DNA from 4 places in the Ferdinandcohnia salidurans genome. Region 2 is predicted to be linked to each of the others. Evidence: riboswitches for the same ligand, from Rfam matches in the RefSeq annotation. Region 2 holds a riboswitch; each other region holds the start of a gene.
The links. A riboswitch is a leader RNA that binds a small molecule or an ion and turns the genes downstream of it on or off. The one in region 2 is predicted to bind thiamine pyrophosphate.

Region 1: another riboswitch for thiamine pyrophosphate. It lies ahead of thiM (hydroxyethylthiazole kinase); the one in region 2 lies ahead of ACFSFW_RS22895 (thiamine phosphate synthase).
Region 3: another riboswitch for thiamine pyrophosphate. It lies ahead of tenA (thiaminase II); the one in region 2 lies ahead of ACFSFW_RS22895 (thiamine phosphate synthase).
Region 4: another riboswitch for thiamine pyrophosphate. It lies ahead of tenA (thiaminase II); the one in region 2 lies ahead of ACFSFW_RS22895 (thiamine phosphate synthase).

What each region holds. Positions count from the first base shown of each region.
Region 1 covers NZ_JBHUEK010000009.1:29,967-33,532, reverse strand. Annotated here, with positions in the region: gene thiD (bifunctional hydroxymethylpyrimidine kinase/phosphomethylpyrimidine kinase) at 1-588, opposite strand, end outside; gene thiE (thiamine phosphate synthase) at 588-1,235, opposite strand; gene thiM (hydroxyethylthiazole kinase) at 1,222-2,046, opposite strand; TPP riboswitch at 2,108-2,217, opposite strand; gene ACFSFW_RS06850 (YetF domain-containing protein) at 2,305-3,003, opposite strand; gene ACFSFW_RS06845 (PadR family transcriptional regulator) at 3,175-3,522, shown strand; gene ACFSFW_RS06840 (HAAS signaling domain-containing protein) at 3,509-3,566, shown strand, end outside.
Region 2 covers NZ_JBHUEK010000034.1:123,925-127,490, reverse strand. Annotated here, with positions in the region: gene thiS (sulfur carrier protein ThiS) at 1-45, opposite strand, end outside; gene thiO (glycine oxidase ThiO) at 58-1,170, opposite strand; gene ACFSFW_RS22895 (thiamine phosphate synthase) at 1,160-1,762, opposite strand; TPP riboswitch at 1,882-1,992, opposite strand; gene ACFSFW_RS22890 (DUF4145 domain-containing protein) at 2,285-3,391, shown strand.
Region 3 covers NZ_JBHUEK010000026.1:124,412-127,977, forward strand. Annotated here, with positions in the region: gene sigY (RNA polymerase sigma factor SigY) at 1-554, shown strand, start outside; gene ACFSFW_RS18800 (YxlC family protein) at 508-867, shown strand; gene ACFSFW_RS18805 (sigmaY antisigma factor component) at 854-1,057, shown strand; gene ACFSFW_RS18810 (hypothetical protein) at 1,054-1,263, shown strand; gene ACFSFW_RS18815 (YbjQ family protein) at 1,244-1,558, shown strand; TPP riboswitch at 1,638-1,801, shown strand; gene tenA (thiaminase II) at 1,902-2,582, shown strand; gene ACFSFW_RS18825 (ECF transporter S component) at 2,608-3,192, shown strand; gene ACFSFW_RS18830 (ABC transporter ATP-binding protein) at 3,205-3,566, shown strand, end outside.
Region 4 covers NZ_JBHUEK010000023.1:7,921-11,486, forward strand. Annotated here, with positions in the region: gene ACFSFW_RS14365 (hypothetical protein) at 1-34, shown strand, start outside; gene ACFSFW_RS14370 (glycine zipper domain-containing protein) at 252-710, shown strand; gene ACFSFW_RS14375 (lysozyme inhibitor LprI family protein) at 842-1,489, shown strand; TPP riboswitch at 1,655-1,755, shown strand; partial or broken gene tenA (thiaminase II) at 1,836-2,536, shown strand; gene ACFSFW_RS14385 (staygreen family protein) at 2,618-3,070, opposite strand; gene ACFSFW_RS14390 (DUF3231 family protein) at 3,227-3,566, opposite strand, start outside.

The DNA of each region.
Region 1 (3,566 bases), on a different contig from region 2:
TCCTGGGAACCATGTAAACTCGCCATTACTATATAATAGATCATCCGCTGTATCTTCAAGATGGCCACCTTTAATTAAAATGGCACCTTTATAGGTTTCGGACAATTTTTGGGCAGCCACTTGCATGTCTTCCTTCGAGGTAATCTCCATCTCGCCAAGCGCCTCAGCCTCATGAATGTTTGGTGTAATAATCGTAGCTAGCGGAATTAATTGACTAATCAAGGCGTCCATTGCCGATTCACTCAAAAGTCTACTTCCACTTGTTGATATCATGACTGGATCGACTACTATATTTGAAGGCTTATATTCTTCTAATTTTTCCACGATTTTATGGATGATTTCAGGTGATGACACCATCCCAACTTTTACACTATCAGGAAAAATATCAGTCATGATGCAATCCAGCTGTTGCCCCACAAATTCAGGAGTCGAATCAAGAACTCCGTATACGCCAGTTGTATTTTGAGCAGTAAGAGCCGTAATGGCACTCATTGCATACATATTATGGGCAGTAATTGTTTTAATATCTGCCTGAATACCCGCTCCCCCACTACAATCAGAGCCAGCAATCGTCAATACCTTTTTCATTATCCTTCACTCCCTAACATCTTAGCTGAAAGCTCTTGTAATTCCTTTGTTGCAGCAAGGATATCGGACTGTGCAAAGATTGCCGATACTACCGCAACACCGTCTACCCCACTTCCAGTCAACTCTAAAATATTCGTTTTATTAATCCCACCAATTGCAACAATGGGAATCGAAACGCTCTTACAAATTTCTTGAACAGTTTCGAATGTCATCGGTTTCGCGTCTTTTTTTGTACCTGTTGGAAATACTGAACCAATTCCAAGATAATCTGCACCCGCTTTTTCAGCAGCAATCGCTTGTTCTACATTTTGAGCCGACACACCGAGAATTTTATTTGGCCCAATCATTTCACGTACCTTTTCAACCGGCATATCCTCTTGCCCAACATGCACACCATCTGCATCACAAGCTTGCGCAATTTCAACATTATCGTTAATAACAAAAGGAACATCATAGAAAGCCGTTAACATTTTAAGTTCAATAGCTTCTTGTAAAAAATGATCATACCCCAGATTTTTTTCTCTAAGTTGAAGGAATGTGATGCCACCTTTTAATGCTGTTTCCACTTGTTCAACTAAGGTTTGGCTGCCTGTCCAGGCACGGTCTGTTACTGCATATAGTTGCATACATTTTTTATCGATTTTCAATGTTCATACCACCTTGTAATTGTGTAAAATCTAGTTTACTCATCGCATCAATCAAGTACATACGGAATGATGAAGTTCCTGAGTTCGTTTCTTCTACTTTTTGATGGGCCAATTCACCGCAATATCCCATCGCACTCACCGCTGCGGCTGTACTGTTTAAAATGTCACCAGGATTCGCTCCACCATAAGCAGCTACAACAGAAGTAAGCATACAGCCTGTCCCTGTGATTTTTGACATCATTGGGTGACCGTTTCTGACCGCAAAAGCATCATCCGTATTCGCAACAATATCAATAGCACCTGTGATTGCAATGACTGCACCTGTTTGTTTACTTACCTGCTTTGCAAACTGAACCATTTCATCGAGATTACCTTCGTTGATGACGTCTTCTGCAGCTGCATCCACACCTTTTGTATTCCCACTACCTGCATGTACTGTTTTTATTTCCGATAAATTTCCTCTGATAACAGCAAATTGTACCTCATTTAAAAGTCGATAGACAGTATTGGTTCGTAAGCTAGACGCACCTGCTCCCACTGGATCCAAAATTACAGGATGCCCTAGTTTGTTTGCTGCTTTCCCTGCTAAAATCATAGATTCTATCGTTCTCTCATTTAAAGTACCGATATTAATCACAAGCGCATTGCAAATGCTTGTAATATCCGCCACTTCTTTCGGATCGTCCGCCATAATGGGTGAACCTCCACATGCAAGGACGATATTTGCCACATCATTAACCGTCACATAGTTTGTAATATTATGGACAAGCGGCGTATGTTGCCTAACGTTTTTTAAGATTTGCTCAAACATGGTTATCCTCCATTCAAATAAAAAATGCGGTATACCTGAAAATAGATATACCGCATGAATCGTCATACTTACACACATTCCCTACGTTGGCATTATCCAAATCAGGTAAAGGGTCAAAGCTACATTTCGCTTACTCTCAGCCCACAAGTGTGAGCTCCCCTACATTTATTCAATTTGAGTCTATTATAACAGAACCACGGGGACGGTTCTAGTGGCTCCCTCGAAAATCAGGGACCACAGGAACCGTCCCTATGGTTCTTAATGCAACATATTGTCGTCTTTGTTGTCTATGTAAAGAGTCCCATCTTTCTGTAGTTCTGCGTAGAAGACTTCAGATACATCCGTCACTCCTGCATTTTTTAATTGTTGGTTTAGCCAGTTCGTATCTAAATTTAGTCTGGTAAGATTCACATTGTTTATCGTACCGTCTGATATAACCTCGGTAGAAATTGGGTACACAGAGGGGTTGCTCTGAACATGAGCATCTTCTTTTGTGAAAGGCATTTTATGTTCGTAGGGCATCACCGAAAGTTGTCCACTAGTTTCAAAAATGGCATAATGAACATCTTTAATTGAAAAGTACCCTTTTTGTCTTAATAATGAATTAAGAGCATCCATATCTAATCGAGTCGAACGAAGGGAATTCTCCATTACCTTTCCTTCTTTTATCACAATGATTGGTTCCCCTGTTGTTATTTTCCTTGCTTTTTTAAACTTTATATCAATAAAACCCATTGCAATTGTAAAAACACTCCACCCTATCAACGCTAATATTCCATTAGATATACTAAGATCTGAACTAAGCACAAAATTGGCTGCGATGGAACCAATTGCAATCGCCGAAACAAAATTAAAAAACGTCATTTGACTGATTTCTTTTCTTCCCATTATTCTTGCAAGTACAAACAACACCACAAAACCAAGAGCGATCCTTAGTATCACTTGTGAAGCATCCATCTAAAAAACTCCTTTTTCACTTGTTGAAATTTATTTTATCCCTAATAATGCGATTTAATGAATACACCTAATTTTAAAAAGAAGAATTGCTTTCGTCACCACAATAGTGTACGATACATAGTATAAATCAAATACTGTACATCATATAGTATTAAAAAATGAGGTGGGTGAATGAGTGATTTATTTAACTCATTAATGACTGAACTTAGAAGAGGAACGTTGACACTAGCTGTTTTGAGTCAATTACGAACCCCCCAATATGGATATTCCCTAGTCCAATTATTAGAGGGTTCAGGTATCGCCATTGACCAAAGTACGTTATATCCTTTGCTTCGCCGTCTGGAAAAACAGGAGTTGGTGACAAGCAGCTGGGATACATCTGAAAGCAGACCACGTAAGTATTATGTCTTAAGTGAGTTCGGTCTTGAAATCTTTTTACAATTAAAAAAGGAATGGATTCAAAATTCGAAAGAGCTATATAGATTATTAGAGGGAGAGGAAGATTATGAATCTGATTGATATCTACGTTCAGGAAGTCACTCGAAGACTGCCTGAAAAAAATC
Region 2 (3,566 bases):
TTCTTCAGGGAGTTCAATCTGCTCTCCGTTAAGCCTAATCTTCATTTTCTCACCTCCCTAAATCAAAGCTTTTTGTCTTCGATCAATACGAAATGCATCGATCCATTCTTGATTTACCTCTTTATTTAAAAGTAGATCACGTATCATTTTCCCAGTTGAAGGTGCAAGGAGAATCCCATTTCGAAAATGGCCACACGCAATCAAAATCCGTTCCTCTTCAGGATGTCTGCCGATAAATGGATGACCATCAAAGGTGGTTGGTCTTAGTCCAGATGTAAATCCTTCGATCCTCCAGTTAGCAGAGGAGGGGAGCATCGTTTTTGCTTTTTTAATTAAACTCTGAACACTATCTAGGCTAATCGAATCACTCCAGTCATCTGGAATCATCGTTGCCCCGATCACAAGCTTCCCGTTATTTCTAGGAACGATATAGGATTTGTCATGAAACAACGTGTGTTGTAAAAGAGGCTTCTCGTACTGAACAATGATACTTTCTCCTTTTACAGGTGACAGTTGTTCAGAGATTCCTAGATTTTGAAAAAGATGATTACTATAGACACCCGTTGCAATCACGACGTGCTTTGCTTGAACATTGCCTTTTGCTGTTCTCACGATATAGTTGCTTCCAACTTTCTCGATTCCATAGACGTGGCAGCTTTCAAAAATAGAAGCGCCAAGCACTAGGGCGCTTTTGGCAAAAGCCTCACACGTACTTGTTGGAATCACGTTCACATCATCTGCGATATAGGCAGCACCTAAAACGTTATCGCTAATCTCGGGTTCCATACATTGGACTTCTTGCCGACACAACTCTTTTACAGTTGGTTGTTTTAAAAGTGAATGGAGGTCTTGCATTTCTTTTTCAGTGAATGCTAGCTTTAAAATGCCGCCATTTCGGTATCCAATATCAATACCACTTAAATCAAAGAGCTCATCTTTTAATCGTATGTACTCAACTTGACTCGACCTTGCAAAAGGGAAGAAGAGGGAGAAATCACCATCGCTTTCTGAATGAGCACCTAGCATGCCAGCAGCAGCCTTTGTTGTTTTCGCACCAATTTGTCCCCCATCAAATAGAGCAACATCCATTTGTGCCTCGGCTAAATAATAGGCAATTGAACAACCAATAATTCCACCACCTATTACAACTACTTCATAACTACTTTTCATTGTGAATCGCCTCACTGAATTTTTTTGTAATGGAATAAGGATCTTCTGCCGCAAAAATACTGGACATGACCGCCACACCGTCCGCCCCAACAGCTTGGATGGATGGTAATGTTTCTAACGAAATGCCACCAATTGCATAAACAGGGATGCTCAGTTCCTTTTTCATTTGTAAAAGAGGCTCAACTCCGTTAGGAGGAAGTCCTTGTTTGCTATTTGTTTCAAAGCAATGCCCATATAGGACGTAATCCGCTCCATTTGCCTCAGCTTCTTTTGCTTTTTCAAAGGAATGAACACTACAACCGACTCTTATGTGCGGGTATCGTTCTTTCACCATTTTTACAGGGTGGCCATGTTCAGGTAAGTGGACAGTAGAAATATCCATACATAACGCAACATCAAGGCGGTCATTCATGATGATTTTCTCTTTCTTTACACCATTGGTTAGTAAATAATCGACTAATGCCACAATCTCTCGAACAGATTTTGATTTCTCTCGAATCTGCACATAATCCATTACATCTTTAATCGCGATAATTTTTTCAGCAACAGCGTTAACGGATTGCCGATCATCGGTCACAGCAATTAATTTCATCGAATTACTCCTTTTTCTCTAACAACTTGCTCCGCAAAAAAAGGAATAGAACGGTTAAAGCACAACAAAAAACCACTCTCCAAAGTAGGAAAGTGGTTGTTATGTATACACATAAAAAAAGATTGCCTTAACCACATCCCTACGCAGGTACAAGCCTGTTCAGGTAATGAGGGTTTCAAAGTACACTACTTTTTTCTCAGCTCTTATCAAGAGTTCCCCTAGTGAAAATACAAAATATTAACTTATACCCTAAAATTAACACAATTCCGTCCATTTGAAAAGGGATATGTTTCCAAGGGACCACAGGGACAGGTCCCTTGTCCCAGTTTTTCGCTTTCCTCCTAATGGTGAATGTTTTTAAGTAAATTGGAATTTTACTAAACATTCGCAAATAGCCGAATTCAAATAACATCCTTGATTGTCATCTGTTTTTCACCTAAAATGAAAGAATCTCCAGACGGCCTGAGTCTCTATAACCTGATTCAGGCCTTCATTTTGCATCTTAGAAAGGAACAACATGACATGAACTCATCTGAGTATTTTTATAGATTTCTAGAACCCATTTCCAAAGAATTAGCATTTCTAGCGGGGGAATTGGAACATACCATCTTTACTAGTCCGCGTACAATGTTAACTCACTCAAGGGTACTTATTGAGAATATTCTACAGCAAGTGATGGAATATGAAAAAATGAATGAAAACCCACGTATTACATTAAAGGAAAGACTCACTCTTTTAGATAATGAGGGAATCCTGACTACAGAAATAAGAGACGCCCTACATTTAGTTCGTCAGCTTGGAAATCAGGCCTCACATGACAAACGAAAGTTTCGTTATTCGGAAGCACTTTTATCATGGGAAGCGATTTACCAGATTGTCAGATGGTTTGTTGAAGTGTATACCTCATTATCGATAGAAGTCCCAGCCTATCAGGATCCAACCACTCCAAAGGAAGAACGTTATGATATTAGCGAATTGGAGCTTCGATTGAAATCTCTAGAGGATGTATTAGTTGCTTCGATGAAAAAGGGGACACCTGATAAAAAGGCTCAAGATGAGGTTGCTGATACAACAGAAGCTACTCCAGCCAAAATGGCAGAGCCAGGTTACACAACGATTCGTACGATCGAATATAGAGGGGAGACGCTGGAACTTCCTTATTTTCTACGCGATGCCTTTTTGTTACCACAACGATTTGATAAATCTGAGACCTTTTTAATTAGATTAGGTGCAGAGCAGCAAGCACGTATTATGAGCGAATTGCCTGGTAATCTCGAAGACTTGCATAAACATGTGAAACGTTTTAATGAAAACAACGATAAGCAATTTTTCGAAGAACTGAAAATCTTTATTGAAGAAGAAGAGATTCGTAGAAAAGTAACTTTCGAACGGCCGGGAGAACTCTTTTTATTTTACAAAGCAGATTACTTGATTCTAACCGATTCTCTTAAAAAAATCCCTCTCACCACAGACGAGTTCAAAGGGGTACCAAGCCTTATTAAACAATTAAACGAAGACGGAATCCATACTGTTGGCCAACTTCCTAAAGAGCTTGTAATCCTCGGAAAATATAAAAATGTTGGGGTTGTGAACGTAGCGAGATTGTTTGAGCAGTTGAAGGCGAAGTAAACAGGTTTCCTGTAATATGCATATACTATTTGTAAGGCACCCTGGCTGGGTGTCTTTTTTTGTAGTGGCAGTATTTTTCAAATAGTGGCAGTTTTTTTCAAATAGTGGCAGTAAATCTGGAATAGTGGCAGTATTTTCCGCTAATGAGAGTAAACTCGGCGATTCCTACATAATA
Region 3 (3,566 bases), on a different contig from region 2:
AGGAACTAATTCGCAGTGCAAAGCGTGGTGACTCACTCGCGTTTGCAATGCTTTTTAAAGAGCATTATCCTTTTTTAGTTAAGTATTTAATAAAAGTTACAATGAAACCTGATATTGCTGAAGACATCGCACAAGAGGCAATGATGAAAAGTATGGAAAAAATCAAAATGTATAACGGTAAAGCAAAATTCTCCTCATGGCTAATAACAATTGCGACGAACTTATACATAGACGATATCCGTAAAAAGAAACGCGAACAAAATTATCAGCAACAGGAGCAAGCATTACGCAAAATGAAGTGGCAATTCGAGAACCAATCTGAGGATTGGAATGATGTTCTTAATGCACTAGGAAGGCTTTCTGATGAAATTCGGATTCCAATTGTTCTCAAACATTATTATGGGTATTCGTATGAAGAAATCGCTGATATGCTTCATATCGCCATTGGTACTGTTAAATCAAGAATACATAATGGAATCCATACAGTAAGAAAGGAGCTGAAACCTCATGAAGAAAAACAAGCTAGTCCTACTAAACAACAAACAACAACATGAAGAGGATAAAGAAACGATTCAAGATATAAATGAAGCTCTTACTAAAATAGATCATCATTACTCGGTTTTCACTCCGGACCTACAAGTATTTGAACAAATGGTTGCAATTGAACAACAAAAACAAAAGAAGAAATTTAGAAGAGATTTAACCGCATTTATATTGGTTGCTCTATTCTTGATGACATGTCTAATATCCGCATTCTTCCAGCTACCGCTAGTATTTATCATCATTCAAGGCATTGCAACTATTAGCTTGCCAGTATATAGCTTCTTTCGTTATCGAAAACGGGTGATTGTCCATGAATACGAATAATACCCTGCTTTTATTAGTAGTTGTGATTATCGTACTTATTCAAGGTTTGTGGCTATTTTTAGATGCAAGAAAGCGGGGACATAATTATTGGTTTTGGGGAATATGGGGATTAATTCAAACACCGATGCCCCTTGTTTGTTATTTCATTTTTGCTAGAAAAATTTATCGACGTAAAGCAGGTAGGGAATGATGAGGGATATTGCAAAATATATTGTATTAATGATAGCCATTGTAGGACAAATCGTAGGAATTGTATTTTTGTTCATTGATATTTCAAAGGCACTGACATTCTATGCCTTTTACATGGTTGCCATTATTCTATTATTCGCCCTATTAGTATGGGAACGAAAACGAGAGAAAGAGGAGGATGACGAAAATGATTATCGTGACTACTGATTTTGTACCTGGCAAAGAAGTAAAAGAACTAAAAGGATTTGTAAGAGGGGGGACAGTTCAGTCAAAGCACATTGGAAAAGACATTATGGCTGGATTAAAGACAATTGTTGGAGGAGAAATCTCCGATTATACTGAAATGCTGGAAGAAGCCCGCCAAAAAGCAATTGGTCGAATGGTGGAAGATGCAAACGCAAAAGGAGCAAATGCAGTAATCGGGATGCGATTGCAAACCTCAGCTGTTATGCAAAATGCATCTGAAATTATTGCATATGGAACAGCAGTTTATGTAGAGTAACAAGTAAACCTTAAAAAAGCCTTGATAATTATTTCCAACATGTTATGATTGGAAATAAGAAAAATTGCATAAATAATTGTAATTCCACTAGGGGTGCCTTTAAAAAAGGTAAATGTATGGATGGGTTTATACCTTTAAATCGTTTACTTTAAGGCTGAGATTGAGGATTGATTTTTCATAACCTTGAGACCCTTAGAACCTGATCTGGTTGATACCAGCGTAGGGAAGTGGGTAGACGGGTCTCTTTATTTTTTATATGTCTAAATCCAAACCACTTTCTTTACGTTGTTAAAGAAGGTGGTTTTTTATTTTGTAAATAACAGTAAAGCGAGGAGAAATGAACATGTTATTTTCAGAAGAAATACGTAAAGAGGCAAACCATATTTGGGAGGCAAGTTTTGATCATCCATTTGTCAAAGGAATTGGAGACGGTACATTACCAATTAAATGTTTTCGCTACTATGTCATGCAGGATGCCTATTACCTAACTCATTTTGCAAAAGTGCAGTCTTTAGGTGCAGCAAAGGCAGAGGACTTACATACGACAAACCGACTTGCTATTCATGCTCAAGGAACTTACGAGGCCGAACTAGCACTGCATAAAAGTTTTTCGGAGAGACTTGAGATTACGGAGGAAGAAAGAAAAACCTTTAAACCTGCACCGACAGCATATGCATATACATCACACTTGTATAGAGCCGCTTATTCTGGCCATTTGGGTGATATAATTGCTGCTTTATTACCTTGCTATTGGCTATATTATGAAATTGGTGAAAGACTTAAAGATTGCAAACCAGAAGAGCCGATTTACCAGGAGTGGATTGCGGCGTATGGTGGGGACTGGTTTAAAGAACTAGTAGAAGAACAGATTGATAGAGTAAATAAATTAGCAGAAAAAGCGACGCAAGAAGATCGAGACCGTATGAAAGAACATTTTATGATTAGCAGTCAATATGAGTACTCCTTTTGGGAAATGGCGTACCAATTAGAAAACTGGCCTATTCTAGCAAAAATGTCTGTATGAACAAAAGAGAAAAGGAGAGGTATAAATGAGCAAAGGGTTAAAACTAACTGATATTTTGGTTACGATCGTAATCGCCATTGCATTCGGGATTGTTTATATTGTTTGGGGTTCTTTATATTATGTTGTAAAGCCCATTGGGCTACATGCCGACCAATTAATCTATGGAATGTGGTTTATTGCAGCGCCTGTTGCGTATCTTGTGATTCGTAAACCGGGTGTTGCCTTACTGGCAGAAATTGCAGCTGCCTCAGGTGAATTTATTTTAGGGTCTCCATGGGGCCTAACCGTTCTGCTGTACGGTGTTGTACAAGGGCTGTTTGCTGAAGCAGTGTTTATGCTATTTCGATATAAAAAATATAATATTGCTGTGGTCGTCTTGGCAGCTATAGCTTCTTGTCTAGGGTCAGTAATAATGGATTTTGCATATGGAGAAATAGGTGACTTAGCTGCATGGAATCTCATTTTGTTCCTAGTTGCTAGATTCGTAGGTTCCATCTTGTTTGCCGGTGTATTTGCTTACTATCTAGTAAGTGCGTTGGAAATGACAGGAGTAACAAAACTTGTACGCCCACTATCCAGCAGTGATTTTGATGCACTAGATCAAAAATAAAAGGGGTCGAATATGGAATCAATTGCCTTTGTAGAAAACCTTCGTTTAACATTTCCTGGAGATAAGTCCTTGCTTTTTAAGGACTTATCTTGCCATATTAAAAAAGGAGAGAAGATATTAATTCTCGGACCTTCAGGATGTGGGAAATCGACAATCCTTCAAGTATTAAGCGGGATTATTCCAAACTCAATAGAATTACCAATGAAGGTAAATAAGTTACAGATTCCCAAAGAATGGGGCTATGTTTTTCAGGATCCTGATTCACAGTTTTGCATGCCATATGTTGATGAAGAACTTGCATTTGTTTTAGAAAATCTACAAATTCCTAGGGAGCAAATGGACGAACGGATAAAAAGTCTGTTAGAGCAAGTTGG
Region 4 (3,566 bases), on a different contig from region 2:
TAGAAAGAGGCCATTCGCAAATATGGTAGAATAATGATCTTAATTTGTGTGTAAGATTCAATTATATATGGAGTAGTTTAGCAAAATAAGGTATAGGGAGGATAATAATGAATCCTCTCTTTTATTTTGTGTCTGTTCTTACGGATGTGGTTATCATTAAAAAACGAAACTAAATCATGTTTCATTCGTAAATAAGGTATAAGAAATAAATGAACCTTGGCTAAATTAAGATCCCATTAGGCGGTGGTATAGTGGAAAATCATGTAGATGACATTAAAACAAATATAGAGAAACTAAGGAGTACCATAAGTAATGAACTTTCAAAAAAGCTTGATTTAAATAAATGTGAACGAGTGGTTGAAAAGCTGGATTCTTTTTCGGCAAGTTGTGAAGAGTGTCAGCAACATCTAGTTGATTTAAAGAATCATTTTACTCAACTGGAAGCGAATGACGATGAAATTGATAAGGACAGTAAACATCATAAACAAGTGATCAAAGGAATTGCTGCACATCTTCAAAAGGAACATAAGTTGGTACCTGAAGGGATGTATCTCACATTATACATGTCTATAGGTATGAGTTTGGGTATGGTGTTTGGATTAACGATTTTTGATAATATTGCATTAGGGTTGCCGATTGGGATGAGCATCGGCATTGCGATTGGTGCTGGTTTGGATGCAGATGCTAAGAAAAAAGGGAATACAATATAGTCTTTAGGACACTTACAAATGTGAGTGTTTTTTGTTTGGGTTAGGTGAGAGTTGCTTAACAAATAATTTGAACTTTCTTAAAAACTACTGGAAAATTTTATGATATACTGTTTAGTAGAGGAGGCAGTGTAATGAAAAATAAACAGCGATTACTAACTGTAATGACCATCATAGCATTTTTCTCGTTAGTTGCTTGTAGTAACTCAACGGATGAGGCAAATGCTAAACCAGAAAACGAAGAATCAGAAACTAGCACGAATTTAAAAACAGAGGAAAAACCAGCTACCAATGAGAAGTCTGGTGAAATAAATAAATCTGAGAGTCCTGAAAATACTCAGATTAAAAACAAAGAAGAGACATCTAAAGAACCATCTACGACTGAACATGACGAGACATCGAAATCTAGTAACAAGAATGAAATAACCGAAGGTATGAAGGATGCATATCTTAAAGAATTAAATAAAATGGAAGAAGCAGATAGAAACGCCGAAGATACAGCAACAATGGCAGAATTGGAAGAACAAGAGGCGGCAAGGTATAAAAAGTGGGATGAAAAATTGAACGAGATTTATGGAATGTTAAATGAACAGCTTGACTCTGAACAAATGAATCAATTACGAGAAGAACAACGAAATTGGATTAAACATAGAGATGAAACCGCAAAAGAATCATCATTGAAATATAAAGGTGGCTCGACGGAAACCTTAGAATATGTAGCTACCCAAGCAACTATGACAAGGGAAAGATGCTATGCGCTGGTTGCAAAGTATATGAATTGATTGTTTGATGATTAAGATAAAAATGAGTTGGCTATAAATGCCAACTCGTTTTTTTTACGGGATGCTGGAACATGTCCATTGACTCAAGCGGGATAAATGGACATGTCTTACTTGCCTTTTCGTATCCGCTATGTTTAACTAGTATCTAGTAACTTAATAATCTAACAATTCGACTAGGGGAGCATGTTTGTGCTGAGAGATAGAGATATCGACCCTTTGAACCTGATCTAGGTAACACTAGCGTAGGGAAGTGGAGTTGGCACGTTATGTGTAAACAAACGATATATATTGCCTAACCCATTTCTAGTCACTAGTGATGGGTTTTTTTTATCTCCCCCAAGGTCAAATGGAGAAAGGGGACAAGAAAGTGAGCAGTCTTTTTACTGATCGTTTATGGAATCGAGTGGAGCCTATTTGGAATTCGTATTTGGAGCATCCTTTCGTGAAAGGGATTGGCGAGGGTTGGTTGGAAAAGGAAAGTTTAAGCATTATATGAAGCAGGATTATGTGTACCTGATTGAGTATTGCAGACTTTTTGCGTTGGGGAGTGCGAAGGCCCCGGATTTAAAAACGATGTCCATTTTTGCAAACCTTTTGCATGGTACGTTGGAGATGGAGATGGATCTTCACCGCCAATATGCCGCAAAGTTTGAAATATCTCCAGAAGAGCTCGAGGCGACTAGACCTGCATCAACTACAACATCTTACACAAGCTACATGTTGAATGTAGCGCAACTTGGTGGTGTAGAAAATGTTGTCGCTGCAGTCCTAGCCTGTGCATGGAGCTATAACTTTATTGGAAAAGAGCTCGTCAAATGGCCTGGAGCAGTTGAGCATGAATTCTATGGGGAATGGGTGAAAATGTATTCATCCGATGAGTTTTCAGCGTTAGCGGAAGACTGTAAGCAGCTTATCAATGAAATCGCAAGCGGAAAACCAGAGCGAGATTTAGCAGTACTTGAAGAAATCGTCGTCAAAACGAGTATGTTTGAATATATGTTCTGGGATATGGCCGAAAATCTTGAGGAGTGGCCGATTAATCTATAGGACAAGTGGTTAGGTTCCGTGCACATGTTCAGTCACGGAACCTTTTTTCGTAATAAAATTTCCACAAAGTTTCGATTTCTTTCATATGGAATAATCTTGGAAAGTAGCCCAATTTTCATGTCTAGCAAACTGAGGATAGGCAGAAGTGAAGGTAACTATGATGGGAGCGTGGTCAAGAGTAGGGTAAGCATTGAATAAAAATCGATCTCCGTATCGAATAGCTGTTAAGGCAAGTGGCAATTCACGTCTAAAGATTTCATTTCGCTTTGCTGCAACTTGTAGGTTATATTCTCCTTGATCAATATATAAATAAACCTGGTAATGGAAGTGACTTCCATCTGTTCTCCATTCACCTAATACTTCATCTCTCATCGAATTAATTTTATCCCAGGCATAATGATAGCCTATTGTTAAAAATAATTCGGCAGTTGTATCAGAGTGTGTTAGTGTGTAATATCTTGGAATAATGGGTGCTGTAGCAGTAACGCTATCCCTGTATTCGACCGATAATTTGTCGGGATTGAATGTGCTCAAAAAATCATCTCCTGTCGGATATTAAATCTTATTTAAGTCCATTAATAATTCCATCATTTATATATATATAATTCAATGTGAAAACATGAAGATTTTTTATCGTGCAAAAAGGACTAGGAAATTAAATTTCCTAGTCCTTTATTAGGCTAACTAGTCTTATACTTTTCTATCTACTGCTTGGGGAGGTTGTTCAAACCATTTTTCTTTTATCGCTAACAGTAAGCCCATTCCATAAAACTTTTTCATATCATCTGATATTTTATCTAATTTTGCAACTATATCCGTTCGTAAACTGGAAGTCATAGCTTGATTTACCATAGTAAAACAGAATATACCTAAACAAGTATTAGCAAAAAACAACATTAATTTATCGGAAAAAGGAGATATCTCTATATTCGAAATTTGATAGTCTCCTGAAGCTGAAATCGGAATATTTTCTTCTTCAAGAACTTCTTGAAGTGAATGTAGAACTTTTTCGATCCCATCTCTGCCTTTT